DNA from 2 places in the Serratia sp. UGAL515B_01 genome. Region 2 is predicted to be linked to the other one. Evidence: predicted binding sites of a transcription regulator. Region 2 holds the regulator's gene; the other holds the start of a gene.
The links. The regulator CRP, encoded in region 2, controls carbon source genes, mostly activating them, when cyclic AMP is high. The targets are predictions, from matches to a motif close to ATGTGANNNNNNTCACAT.

Region 1: udp (uridine phosphorylase) is a predicted target of CRP. The motif match lies at 4,147-4,164, and genes of this name have one in related genera.

The regions. Positions count from the first base shown of each region.
Region 1 covers NZ_CP109901.1:4,184,688-4,191,801, forward strand. The annotation lists gene metR (HTH-type transcriptional regulator MetR) at 1-382, opposite strand, end outside; gene metE (5-methyltetrahydropteroyltriglutamate--homocysteine S-methyltransferase) at 488-2,788, shown strand; gene OK023_RS18945 (dienelactone hydrolase family protein) at 3,075-3,911, opposite strand; gene udp (uridine phosphorylase) at 4,289-5,050, shown strand; gene OK023_RS18955 (tyrosine-protein phosphatase) at 5,381-6,163, shown strand; partial or broken gene OK023_RS18960 (DedA family protein) at 6,234-6,763, shown strand.
Region 2 covers NZ_CP109901.1:3,574,950-3,582,063, forward strand. The annotation lists gene OK023_RS16205 (MFS transporter) at 1-354, opposite strand, end outside; gene OK023_RS16210 (LysR substrate-binding domain-containing protein) at 545-1,453, shown strand; gene OK023_RS16215 (OsmC family protein) at 1,456-1,863, opposite strand; gene crp (cAMP-activated global transcriptional regulator CRP) at 2,243-2,875, shown strand; gene OK023_RS16225 (YccS/YhfK family putative transporter) at 2,934-5,009, shown strand; gene OK023_RS16230 (aspartate aminotransferase family protein) at 5,078-6,295, opposite strand; gene OK023_RS16235 (aminodeoxychorismate synthase component II) at 6,407-6,982, opposite strand; gene OK023_RS16240 (DUF853 domain-containing protein) at 7,041-7,114, opposite strand, start outside.

The DNA of each region.
Region 1 (7,114 bases), 610 kb from region 2:
ACGTTACGCCGGATTGGAAGTCCATCACTACCTGCGGAAAGCGTAAGCGGAAGTTGTCGAGCGCCGGGGTTAACCACTGAATACAACTATGGCATTCGATAGCGATGCGTAATGTGGCCTGATGTGGTTGGCGACATGCCTGCAGCGCTTGCTGGATCTGCGGCAATACCTGTTCTGCCAGTTGTAACAAGATCTCTCCTTGCGGTGTGAGACGCAATGGCTGGCTTTTACGAACGAACAGTTTGAAGCCCAGGCGTTGTTCCAGATCGCTGAATTGATGTGAAAGCGCAGATTGCGTCTGATGGAGTTGCGCAGCGGCGGCAGCCAGTGAGCCGGTATTACGCAGTGCCTGCAGCGTCCTTAAGTGTTTCAGTTCGATCATGAGAGTCCTTCACAGTGACAGTGAAAATATTGCGCTTGTGGATCATACAGTACCTGCGGATTATGGATGTGTAAACATCTGGATGGCTAAATGGAGGGTATGATAATGACAATTTTGAATCACACACTGGGTTTTCCACGCGTTGGGTTGCGCCGTGAACTGAAAAAAGCGCAAGAAAGTTACTGGGCTGGTCATTCAACGCAGGAAGAACTACTGGCTGTGGGCCGGGAGTTGCGGGCTCGTCACTGGCAACAACAGCAGCAGGCAGGGGTAGATTTGGTGCCGGTTGGCGACTTTGCCTGGTACGATCACGTGTTGACGACCAGCCTGCTGCTGGGCAATGTCCCTGTGCGTCACCTGAATAAAGATGGGTCGATCGATCTTGATACACTGTTTCGGATTGGTCGTGGACGAGCACCGACCGGTGAACCGGCGGCGGCAGCTGAAATGACCAAATGGTTTAACACCAACTATCACTATATGGTGCCTGAATTTACTCTAGGTCAACAGTTCAAACTGACTTGGACTCAACTACTGGATGAGGTCGATGAAGCGTTGGCACTCGGCCATAAAATCAAACCGGTTTTACTTGGCCCGGTAACTTATCTCTGGTTGGGTAAAGTGAAGGGGGAGCAGTTTGATCGTCTATCACTGCTGAATGATATCCTCCCCGTCTACCAGCAAGTGCTGGTGGAGTTAGCCAAACGCGGTATTGAGTGGGTTCAGATCGATGAACCTGCGCTGGTACTGGAGTTGCCGCAGGCCTGGTTGGACGCTTTCAAACCAGCATACTCTGCGCTTCAGGGGCCGGTAAAACTGTTGCTGACCACCTATTTCGATAGCATTGGCCATAATCTGGAGACTCTCTGTACATTGCCAGTTCAGGGCCTGCATGTGGATTTGGTGGCAGGTTCTGATGACGTTGCCGAGCTGAATAATACGCTACCGAAAGAGTGGCTACTCTCTTTGGGGGTGATTAATGGCCGTAACGTCTGGCGGGCTGACCTGAGCACTTGGTTCGAACGTTTGCAACCCTTGGTTAACTGCCGCACGCTGTGGATCGGAACCTCTTGCTCACTGCTGCATAGTCCGATCGACCTGAACGTGGAAAACCGCTTGGACGCGGAAGTGAAGGGCTGGTTTGCCTTCGCTTTGCAGAAATGTGCTGAGTTGTCGTTACTGAGTGGTGCTTTGAATAGCGGAAATGCAGCCAAACGGGCGGAACTGGATGCTTACAGTGCGCCAATACGTGCTCGCCGCCAGTCCAGCCGGGTGCATAATGCGCAGGTTCAACAACGCTTAGCGGCAATCACACCCAGGGATATCGAGCGTCAGCAGCCTTATGCGCTGCGTGCGCAGGTTCAGCAGGATCGTTTCAACCTGCCAGTCTGGCCAACCACCACTATTGGCTCTTTCCCCCAGACCACCGAAATTCGTGGCTTGCGTCTGGATTTCAAGCAAGGCCGTTTGGATGCGAAGAACTACCGCATCAGCATTGGTGAACATATCAAGCAGGCTATCGTCGAGCAAGAAAGGCTAGGGCTGGACGTATTGGTTCATGGCGAAGCTGAACGCAACGATATGGTGGAGTACTTTGGCGAAAATCTTGATGGTTTTGTGTTTACCCAAAACGGTTGGGTGCAGAGCTATGGCTCACGCTGTGTTAAACCGCCGGTGATCATTGGCGACATCAGCCGTCCGAATGCGATCACCGTCGAGTGGGCCAAGTTTGCCCAGTCGCTGACCGACAAGCCGGTAAAAGGTATGTTGACGGGGCCGGTGACCATTCTTTGTTGGTCATTCCCACGCGAAGATGTCACCCGCGAAACGATCGCCAAACAGATTGCGTTGGCGCTGCGTGACGAAGTGGCGGATTTACAGAAGGCCGGTATCGGCATCATTCAGATCGATGAACCCGCATTGCGTGAAGGTTTACCGCTGCGTCAATCCGATTGGTCGGCCTATCTCAACTGGGCGGTGAATGCTTTTAAACTCAATGCTGCCGTGGCAAAGGATGATACGCAGATCCATACCCATATGTGTTATTGCGAGTTTAACGACATTATGGACGCTATTGCAGATCTGGATGCTGATGTGATCACTATCGAAACCTCGCGTTCTGATATGGATCTGTTGGAAGTGTTTAAAGCGTTCGACTATCCGAACGAAATTGGGCCGGGCGTCTACGATATTCATTCACCTAACGTTCCAAGCGTGGAATGGATTGAGGCGCTATTGCGTAAAGCCGCACAGAATATCCCTGCAGGACGGTTGTGGGTTAACCCGGACTGTGGTCTAAAAACCCGTAGTTGGACCGAAACCCGTCAAGCGTTGGCGAACATGGTATTGGCGGCACATCGTCTTCGTGAGTACAAGCCAGAGGTTGATGACAAAGTAGCTTTGTAACCCTTGGATGCACGTGGCCTGACACACCGAGGAGAGTTCTGGGGGCTCACGTTGGGCTTGTTCTCCTGATTTGGCAAGCTCCTGACTCGGTCGCAGTCACTGGCATTAAATAAAACAACGACAGTTTTGCGACCGAAACGTCGGCATGATTATCAGGAAGTACCGAGTAAGTTGCCCTCGCTATCCTTCGACCTATCATGGCTTTATCATCAGTCTCAGGGCGCTTGTGCGCCCTATTTTTAGGCATCTTTTTCCCCTCACTCAGTTGAGGGATGTGGACACACGCCTATTTAACGCCAACCACACCGTGCTGTGTAAACCATGACAACATACGTTGCCAACCATCGGTTGAGGCTTCGGCGTTATAACTTGGGCGGTAATCTGCGTGAAAAGCATGGTCGGCTTCTGGATACACAACAATCTCTGCGTCGGCATTGGCCGCGCGGATAGCCTGACGCATGGTTTCCACTGTATCCATAGGAATGCTGGCATCCTGACCGCCATACAGTCCGAGCACCGGGGCAGAAAGATGGGTAGCAATATCGACCGGATGCTTTGGCGTATTCAGCGTTTTTTCACCGACCAGTTTGCCATACCAGGTTACAGCTGCCTTCAACTGTGGATTATGCGCGGCATACAGCCAAGTGATGCGCCCACCCCAACAAAAACCTGTGATCGCCAGTTTACTGGCATCACCGCCATGGCGTGTTGCCCAGTGCGCGGTGTGATCCAAGTCTGCTAATACTTGGTTGTCGGGGACGTGACTCACCAGCTTTTTTAACAACTCACCGATGTCACTGAAATCTCTGGCATCACCCTGCCGGAAATAGAGTTCCGGCGCAATCGCCATATAGCCTTGTTTCGCCAAACGACGGCATAAATCTTGAATATGTTCGTGAACGCCAAAGATTTCCTGTACCACCAGAATGACCGGGAGCGGCCCAGGATGATTGGCTGGTTTGGCAATATAGGCTGGCAGGTCTTCTCCTTGTGAAGGGATCGTGGTTTCTCCAACATGTATGTCGTGTTCATCGGTCAAGATAGTTGACGCCGCTAACGGCGCAACGGCAGGGGTGAAACCCTCTTTAGCCTTGTTGAGCATCATCTCTGGTTCGGTTTTCATTGGTAGTCTCCATGTAATAGAGAGAAGCCTAGCGATACCCGCCGTCCTTCAAGTTCCTGGGAATAAAAGGATCTCGTCCGTGAGACTCCCCCAACTGACAGCAGTTGTCGTCAACCCGCACTCTTGAAGTAACTTGGGTATATAGGCAAGATTACCGCTTATTTGTCATGCCACAGTCGGATTTGACGGGCTGTAGCCTAAACTTGTCGAGAACATTTCCCGTGGCACTCTTTAATTGTGATATCCATCACTAAAATAATGTATTCAAATATTCGTTTCTTTTCATGTGGTGATTTAAGTCACTAAATTCGCCGAAAGTTTTCAGTAGAGTACTTTTTTTGTTCCCCCCATAAACAGGTTCCATGAGGAGTCTACCTATGTCTCAGTCTGACGTTTTTCACCTTGGCCTTACTAAAAATGATTTACAAGGGGCTACACTGGCCATTGTTCCCGGCGATCCACTGCGTGTAGAGAAAATTGCCAAACTGATGGCAAACCCTGTGCACCTGGCCTCTCACCGCGAATTTACCTCCTGGCGTGCAGAATTGGATGGCAAAGCGGTGATCGTGTGTTCAACCGGTATTGGCGGACCTTCCACATCGATTGCGGTTGAAGAACTCGCTCAATTGGGTATTCGCACCTTCCTGCGTATTGGTACCACCGGCGCCATTCAGGCCGATATCAACGTTGGTGATGTTCTTGTTACCACTGCTGCTGTGCGTCTTGATGGTGCCAGCTTGCACTTTGCGCCGATGGAGTTTCCAGCAGTAGCGGATTTCGCCTGTACTACTGCGTTGGTTGAAGCTGCCAAGGCCAGTGGTGCAACAACGCATATTGGCATTACTGCATCTTCCGACACCTTCTACCCCGGTCAGGAACGCTACGATACCTATTCGGGGCGTGTGATCCGTCGTTTCAAAGATTCGATGGCAGAATGGCAATCCATGGGTGTAATGAACTATGAAATGGAATCTGCTACCTTGCTGACTATGTGTGCCAGCCAGGGCTTACGTGCGGGAATGGTTGCCGGTGTGATAGTCAATCGTACCCAACAAGAGATCCCTAATGCCGAAATCATGCAGAAAACTGAAAGCCAGGCGGTGCAGATAGTCGTTGAAGCCGCTCGTCGTCTGCTGTAGTTGCTGCCAATTGCGGGCCTTTCAACGGCCCATTTCGTCGCTTTGCGCACCAGGCTGTGTTTCTTAATTAACGGCAGTGGTGCTTGCGTGCAATTAAAGGAACACTGTCCCATTAACAGAGATTGATGACAAAACCGCCTTCTAGCCTGAGATATCTGGGCTTAGCGCACAGACGGCTTACGCCGTTACGACCCCATCGACACGCTCTCCCTAATAATCGACTTTGTCAGCAGTCTGAATGAGTACGGTTATATTCATTTGCTCCATGCTGTCTGCAGTTGTATGGTCTGTCTGTCTGCACATCTCAAGATAACCAACGAGGGGACGTCTATGACCGTTCAGATCTTGCATCATCCATCTTTGGCACCGCTTGACGGGGGTATTAATTTTCGCGATTTAGGGGGTAACAGCGTTGCTGATGGTGGCCGTATCAAACGTGGGCTTTTGTTTCGTTCCGGTTCTCTGGAGCGCCTGACGGAGAGCGATTGCCGTTTCCTGGCGGATATTCCGGTGCGTTTTGTGCTGGATTACCGAGACGCCGATGAAGTTCAGACCAAACCGGATGTGCTATGGGAGGGGGCTAACTATCACCATGTTCCAGCGAATCCGCTTAGTAATGAAGTGAATGCCAATCTGGAAAAACTCACCAGTGAAACGTTTGGCGAGTATGATGCCAAGGCATTTATGCTGGAACTGTACCGACGCCTGCCGTTCAACAATGCTGCATATCGTCAGTTGGTCCAACTTTTGATGCAACCTGAAGGTGGAGCCATTGTTCAGCATTGTGCAGTGGGTAAGGATCGTACCGGTATTGGTTCGGCTTTGGTGCTGCTCGCGCTGGGTGCAGATGAAACTACGGTACTGGAGGATTATCTGCTGACTGAAACCACACTGGCGGTTTTCCGTGAACAGATGTTGGATCAACTCTCCACTCGTTTGGATGCTGTTGCGTTGGCGCAGTTCGCCTATGTACTGAGCGCACGTGAAGAATTCCTGATGACTGCTTTGGGCTGTATTCGTGAGCAATATGGCTCTGCTGATCGCTGGCTTGAGGATGAGTACGGGCTAGGGAAAGCCCAGCGAGAGACGTTGCAGGCGTTCTATCTTGAATAATTGGTTAGCCAGAGAGGTTTGCGATTGCGTATTATTGAGGTTAGTTTTTTATCTAAACAGGAGCAGGTAATTGAGCCTCAATGATGTTGTCGACTGGGTGAGCGAAGTGATACGCCAACATGAAGCTTGGGCTGTACCTATCATCTTCTTTTTGGCATTTGGCGAGTCACTGGCTTTTCTTTCTTTGCTGCTGCCTGCAACGGTCATTTTGCTCGCGTTGGGGGCACTTATCGGCGAAAGTGGCATTGCTTTCTGGCCGATTTGGGCCGCCGCTACGGCAGGGGCATTTTTTGGTGATTGGCTTTCCTATTGGGTGGGATATCACTACCAGGATCGTGTTGCCCATATGTGGCCGCTTTCGCGTAATCCACAGCTGTTAGTGCGTGGTCATGCATTTTTTGAACGGTGGGGTGTTCTGGGTATTTTCTTTGGCCGCTTCTTCGGCCCATTGCGTGCCGTGGTGCCGTTGGTCGGGGGATCTGCGCTATGCCACAAACGTTGTTCCAGACCGCTAATATTACCTCAGCGATGATCTGGGCATTTGGGATCTTGGCTCCCGGGGCATTTGGGATTAAGTGGTTGACACAGTGGATGGGCTAGGCTGTGTCCCTTAACTGTCCGTGGTGCCGTCGCAGACCCAAAAGCTCGTTATCCAAGATAGAGAGTGAAAGGCTGAGTGGCACAAGGTTCAAGCTCGACAACGCAGATAAAGCGTGCCCTTCCGCGCTTGGACCACGTGCAAGCATTGCTGTGTTGTCCGCGGCTTACTGAGTCCACGAAAAACTCACGGCTCACACCTTTTCCTAAATAACCGCGCTTAATACCGCTTCACTGTAAGCTTCAGGTCGGTGGGAATAATGCGGAACGCCGACACGACGTGAACCCCTCCCTGGGGGCTCGTGTCGCGCATCCCTGCGCTTAACGGTCGGCTAACCTGCATCACTCCCACCT
Region 2 (7,114 bases):
TTTAGCGCACGAGCAGGGATAGCCGGAGTGGCCTATACCGGAAAGGAAACGAAACGTTACCAGTAGCCCCAAGCCGAATCCCAAGATGCCGAAGCACAGCGCAAATCCGCCGAGCAATAGTAATGAGCTACACAGTACTTTCTTGAATCCAAAACGGTCATTGAGCCAACCAGCCGGTATCTGGAACAATGAGTAGGCCAAGAAGAACATACCGGTAATATACCCCAACTGTTCAGCCTGCAAATTGAACTCACGTTCGATAGGCAACAGCGCGAACCCCATTACGGTTTTATCAATGTAAACTACGACATAACCCACAAACAGCAAAAAAATCATTAGTGAACGATTTTTCATCGCTGATATTCCTTTAAGTTATCGCTAAGGTCCCACATCATGGCGGGCTTATGTTGATAGTGTGATCGACATCACTTATAACTTTAAATAACAATCACTTATATCAATCCCGTGGAATCTATAGGCTTTTTATTAACTGCATAAGATACAATTTTTTAATTGATGATGACTTTTGCTGATAGGGGTAGAAATGGGGTATTTACCAAAGTTGCAGCAACTGAAGGTTTTCCAGCAAGTGATCCGCAGCGGTAGTATTCGCGCTGCGGCGCGCACGCTTGGGCAATCTCAACCGGCAGTCAGTCGCACTATCCGCGAATTGGAGCAAGTGTTAGAAACCCAGTTAATCATTAGAAGTAACCAAGGGATGACATTGACCGAAACAGGCCGCACCTTCTCTCTACGGATGCAGTTGATTCTGGAAGAACTGCAGCGTGCCGCCGATGAGATAAAACAGTTGAACCAGCATTCACAGGGCAGCGTTGCTGTTGGATGCTCTTCTTTGCTGGCACTCACGGTACTCCCGGCACTGGTAGAGGAATTTAAACAACCGTTTCCACAGGCCAATCTGCTCATCCGTGAAGCCCAGATTTCTACATTGCTACCAGCATTACGTGAGGGGCGGCTGGATTTTGCCGTCGGCACTTTCAGCGCTGAACTCCCGTTGCAGGATTTAGTGCGCGAACCGCTATTCAACGCTTCATTTTGCATTATTGCACGCCAAGGACACCCCCTGATGCAGGCGACATCAATGGATGAACTCCGTGAAGCAAAACTCGTATTACCGGAAACCGACATGGGGTATTACCAACAACTACAATCGATACTCGGCACTTTCTACCAACAGTTGCCCCATACGCCTATACGTACAGATTCAGTGGCATGCGGGCTGAATATGGTCTTGGAAGCGGGCTATCTGGCGATAGTCGCTCGAGCAATGGCGACACCGCTCTATTTACAGCACCGACTGGTGACATTACCTATCGACAATCTGCCGCAAGCACAGTATTGCGTGCTGTACTCGCAAAAATCGCCGCTAACCATTACGGCGCGGCAATTTCTGGATTTATTACGCGTTCACTGCCAGCGCTATCGATGGTAGGCTCAGGCAATTTCACAGATTTCAAAAGTATGGGTAACGCTAGCGGCTTTGTTCAGCATCAGCGCTACAGAGCAGTATTTCTCTGCGGAAAGATTAACCGCTCGTTCAACAATATTATCGGTCAGCCCGTTACCGGTCACAATAAAGTGCAGGTTGATATGGGTAAACAGACGAGGAGCTTCTTCACGACGTTCTGAGGTCAGTTTTACCTCACAATTAACAATATCGTTACGGCCTTTTTGGAGAATTGACACCACATCAATGGCACTGCACGCCCCAACGGACATTAACACCATCTCCATTGGGCTTGGTGCTTTATCCCCCGCGTTACCATCCATCAACACCTGATGACCAGAAGCTGACTCCCCCAAAAAAGTCAGCCCCTCAACCCATTTCACTCTTGCCTGCATTTTGTACTCTCCGGTTAACTTCTGAAAACAAAGTAAGCTTTCGCATAGAAACTGACAACGGAACCTGATGCTAGTCATGCTGAAGCGAGACAATACAAGACACTCGCCTCACTCTGTGCTACAAACAAAGTCGCAATAACTCTTTCCAGGTGTTCGATTTTCAGGGAACTGCCAAAGGAAAGGTTCCTATATTGGTATGTTAACAGAATGTAGCTTGCAGCACTCCGCGCAAGTCAATATGCTAGAACACAAGCATATTTCTATAACATGCCTCAAACCTGTTGATAGCCACTAATAAAAAACCAGGCTATAGGCACGTTTACAGGGAACTCTGACCCCTGTGATACAAGGCAGCGATAACAACAGAGGATAACAGCGAATGGTTCTCGGCAAACCGCAAACAGACCCGACTCTTGAATGGTTCCTGTCTCATTGCCATATCCACAAATATCCATCAAAGAGTACGCTGATTCACCAAGGTGAAAAGGCCGAAACGCTTTACTACATCGTAAAAGGCTCCGTCGCGGTGCTGATTAAAGATGAAGAAGGCAAAGAGATGATTCTGTCTTACCTTAACCAAGGGGATTTCATCGGCGAGCTAGGATTATTTGAAGAAGGCCAAGAGCGTAGTGCTTGGGTAAGAGCAAAAACGGCTTGTGAAGTAGCTGAAATTTCTTACAAAAAATTCCGCCAACTGATCCAGGTTAATCCGGATATTCTGATGCGTCTTTCCGCACAGATGGCAAGCCGTCTACAAGTCACCTCAGAGAAAGTGGGTAACCTCGCTTTCCTTGACGTCACTGGGCGCATCGCGCAAACATTGTTGAATCTGGCAAAACAACCCGATGCCATGACTCATCCTGATGGTATGCAGATCAAGATCACCCGCCAAGAAATTGGCCAAATCGTCGGTTGCTCGCGTGAAACCGTCGGTCGTATTCTGAAAATGCTCGAAGATCAAAACCTGATTTCCGCTCACGGCAAAACCATTGTCGTATACGGCACTCGTTAATCCTTGAAAACACGGCGCAGGAACATGCGTCGTGTCTCTACCTGCAGAATGGCAAACCATGTGGCGTCGCCTGATTTATCACCCTGAAGTCAATTATGCGCTGCGGCAAACGCTGGTACTTTGCCTGCCAGTGGCTTTTGGTTTGCTGATTGGAAACCTGCAATTGGGGTTGCTGTTCTCTCTGGTTCCCGCCTGTTGCAACATCGCCGGGCTGGATACTCCCCACAAACGCTTTTTCAAGCGTCTAGTCGTTGGCGGCCTATTGTTCGCCTTCAGTAGTTTATTGCTGCAACAGACTCTGCTGTGGCATGTTCCGTTACCCTTGCTAATGTTGGGGATGGCATTGTTATTTGGCGTCAGTGGTGAAATCAGTCCACTGCACGCCCGTTTGTTGCCCGCAGCAATGGTCGCGGCCATTTTCTCACTCAGCACGGCAGGCAGCGTCCCTATATGGCATAACCCCTTGCTATATATCGTAGGCACAGCGTGGTACGGGTTATTTACCTGGTTCTGGTTCAAGCTATGGAAAGAACAACCGATGCGTGAATCTCTGAGCCAACTTTTTACGCAGTTAGCCGATTATTTTGAAGCGAAATACTCATTGCTGACTCAACACATCGATCCGGAAACCGCCCTTCCCCCTTTATTAAAACGCCAACAACAAGTGATGGATCTCATCAACCTGTTGTACCAACAACTCAATTTCTTGCCCCATGCCAGCAACCTTGAGCAAAAGCGTTTAGAAAACATATTTCAGGTCGCGCTCGATCTGCAGGAACACATTACCGTCAGCCTGCATCAGCCAGAAGAGGTACAAAAACTGGTGGAGCAGAGTCAGGCCGAAGCGATTATCCGCCGCAACGCGCAAGTTATCGCAACGCGCCTGCGCGAAGTGGCCGACGATATTCTTTATCATCGCCGCTCACAGCGTTTTGCTATGAAAAACGAGTTGGCCGCATTAGAAAAAGTGGCTACACAGCATGCCGATAATCCGGTTGGCCAATTCTGCTATTACCACTTCAGCCGGATCGCACGTCTGCTACGAACCCAGCGCCCACTCTATCGCCGTAACATTATGATCAATCAGTCGCGATTACCCTTCTGGCCCGCGGTGGTGGGCTATCTTTCGCTAAAATCCAATGCGTTGCGTAACGCTGCCCGGTTGGGGGTTATACTCGCCGTCGGCTGCAATCTGGGGATGATATTCAACCTGCCCAAACCTTATTGGATTTTGCTGACCATTATGCTGGTCAGCCAGAACGGTTACAACGCGACAAGGGTGAGGATCCAGCACCGTGCGCTTGGTACTGTGATTGGATTAGTGATTGCCTCAGGGTTGCTGCAGTTGCAACTGCCAGAGCTGGCAACGCTCTGCGTTATGCTGGCAATCACTCTCGCGGCCTATCTGGTTTTGCGTAAAAACTACGGGTTGGCAGTGATAGGCTTTACCATCACCGCCGTCTACACGTTGCAAATATTGGCTCTCAACGGCACCGATTTCCTGATACCCCGGCTAATAGATACGCTTATCGGCTGCGTACTGGTATTTGGCGGAACGATCTGGCTGTGGCCACAATGGCAAAGTGGACTACTGCGTAAAAACGCGCATCAGGCGCTGGAATATGACCAGACAGCATTACGCATGTTATTGGAAGAACAGGAACCCAACCCCATCAAATTAGCCTATACGCGGATGCAGGTTAATCAGGCTCACAACACCCTATTCACCTCTCTCAATCAGGCCATGCAGGAACCCGGGTTTAAATCAGATTATCTGACAGATATGCGGTTATGGATCACACACAACCAGTTTATTGTCGAACATCTGAATGCAATGACCATTCTGGCACGCGAGCACTATATGCTGACGCCAAAACTGGCGGAAGAATATCTGCAAAGCTGTGAGATTGCGCTGCAAAGCTGCCAACAGCGCTTGGAGTATGACGGGCCGAATATCAGCAACAGCATCATGCAGTTACCTGCCCTGCACCCGGATATGCCAATAACCGAAATGGAGCGCCACCTGCGGCGCATTCTTTCACATCTTGGCGTAATGCATACCATTTCTTCACTGGCGTGGCGCCAACGCCCACACCATGGGATTTGGCTTAAGCGCAAACTGCGTGACAGCTGATCTACTCGTCAGACTTCAAGCCGCCTAGGTATTCTTGGCCCGTCCATGAGCCTGAGCACGCAGAAAGATTAGGCGTGAATCACATCCTGCACGGCCAGTTCAAACAGTGCCATACCCTCTTCAATATCTTTCAACTCTACCACCAGCGAAGGAGCAAAGCGGATCACATTTGGCCCGGCGTTAAGGATCATCAAACCACGCGCGGCGGCGGCGGTCAGGAAATCACGTGCTTTACCATGATATTCCGCTTTTAACTCTGCACCAATAAGCAACCCCAAGCCGCGAATATCGCTGAAAATACCGTGTTTTTTGTCTATTTTCTGTAAAGCCTGGACAAATAACCCGTGCCGCTGCTCGATGCCGCTTAACACTTCCGGCGTATTGATAACATCCAATGCAGCCTCTGCCACCGCACAAGCCAGCGGGTTTCCCCCATAGGTCGTACCATGAGTACCTACCTGCATTACCGAGGCGACCTCTTCGGTAGTCAGCATTGCACTCACTGGAAATCCCCCTCCCAGTGCTTTGGCTGTGGTCAGAATGTCTGGCGTAACGCCAAAATGCATATAGCTAAACAGCTTACCGCTACGGCCCATACCGCTTTGTACTTCATCAAATATCAGCAGAGCCTGGTGTTGATTACACAAGTCACGCACGCCTTTGAGGAAAGCCATCTCAGCGACGGTGATCCCTCCTTCCCCCTGTATCGGCTCCATGACGACGGCACAAGTGTGATCGTCCATTACAGCCTTGACGGCTGCGAGATCGTTAAAGGGAACATGAACAATATCAGCAGGTTTAGGCCCAAAGCCATCAGAGTATTTCGGCTGTCCCCCCACCGAAACGGTGAACAGGGTACGACCATGGAACGCATTGTTAAAGGCAATGATTTTGGTTTTGTAAGGGCTGTGACGAGTGATAGCATAATGACGCGCCAATTTGAATGCGGCTTCATTAGCTTCAGCCCCTGAGTTGGCAAAAAACACGCGGTCAGCAAAGGTGGCTGCAATCAGTTTGGTGGCCAAACGCAATGCAGGCTCATTGGTGAACACATTGCTGGTATGCCATAAGGTTTCACCCTGCTGCTTTAACGCTTTCACCAAGGCTGGATGACAGTGCCCCAGTGCCGTCACCGCAATACCGCCAGAAAAATCGATATACTCCTTCCCTTGCTGATCCCATACACGGCTGCCCTTGCCCTCTACCGGCACAAACTGAGCGGGGGCATAGACAGGTAGAATAACCTGGTCGAAGGTACTGCGATTTACAGAGGGTTTTTCGGACATCAGGAACTCCTGAACAATAGGTATCAAGTGAAAATATAATCACAAAATATGCATAAAAAACCAATCAAGAGCAAATATAAATCACTTTAAATAGCGAAAAAACATAACCTTCTAATTTTTAAGAAAATTATCCAAAAGCTGATGCCCTTGTTCACTGAGAATGCTTTCAGGATGGAATTGTACCCCCTCCAACGCGAGCGTTCGGTGGCGAATACCCATTATCTCATCCTGCTCATTGCCTCTCTGGCTCCAGGCTGTTACCTCAAAACAATCAGGCAAAGTAGCAGCATCAAGTACCAATGAGTGGTAACGCGTTACCGTCAGCGGGTTATTCAGGCCTGTGAATACTCCCCTATTGATATGGCGGATACTGGACGTCTTACCGTGCATAACCTCGCGAGCACGCACTACGTCAGCACCAAACGCCTGTCCTAAGGCCTGATGCCCAAGGCAAACGCCGAGGATTGGCAGTTTTCCGGCAAAATGGCGAATAGCGTCCAACGAGACTCCCGCTTCGTTTGGGGTACAAGGTCCAGGGGAGATAACTAAATGCTGGGGGGCCAACTTTTCAATATCGGTCAGTTGTAATTCATCATTACGTTTTACCAACACTTCTGCACCCAATTCGCAGAAGTATTGATAAAGGTTGTAGGTGAAAGAGTCGTAATTATCAATCAGCAGCAGCATATAACGTCCAACAGAAAAAACGCGGCACCAGTTTACTGCGACTACCGATAATGTCAGCCTACTTTTTGCGGCCACCCATGATTGAGCCTAAGACGCCACGCAGGATCTGACGCCCCAGATCACGAGCCATGC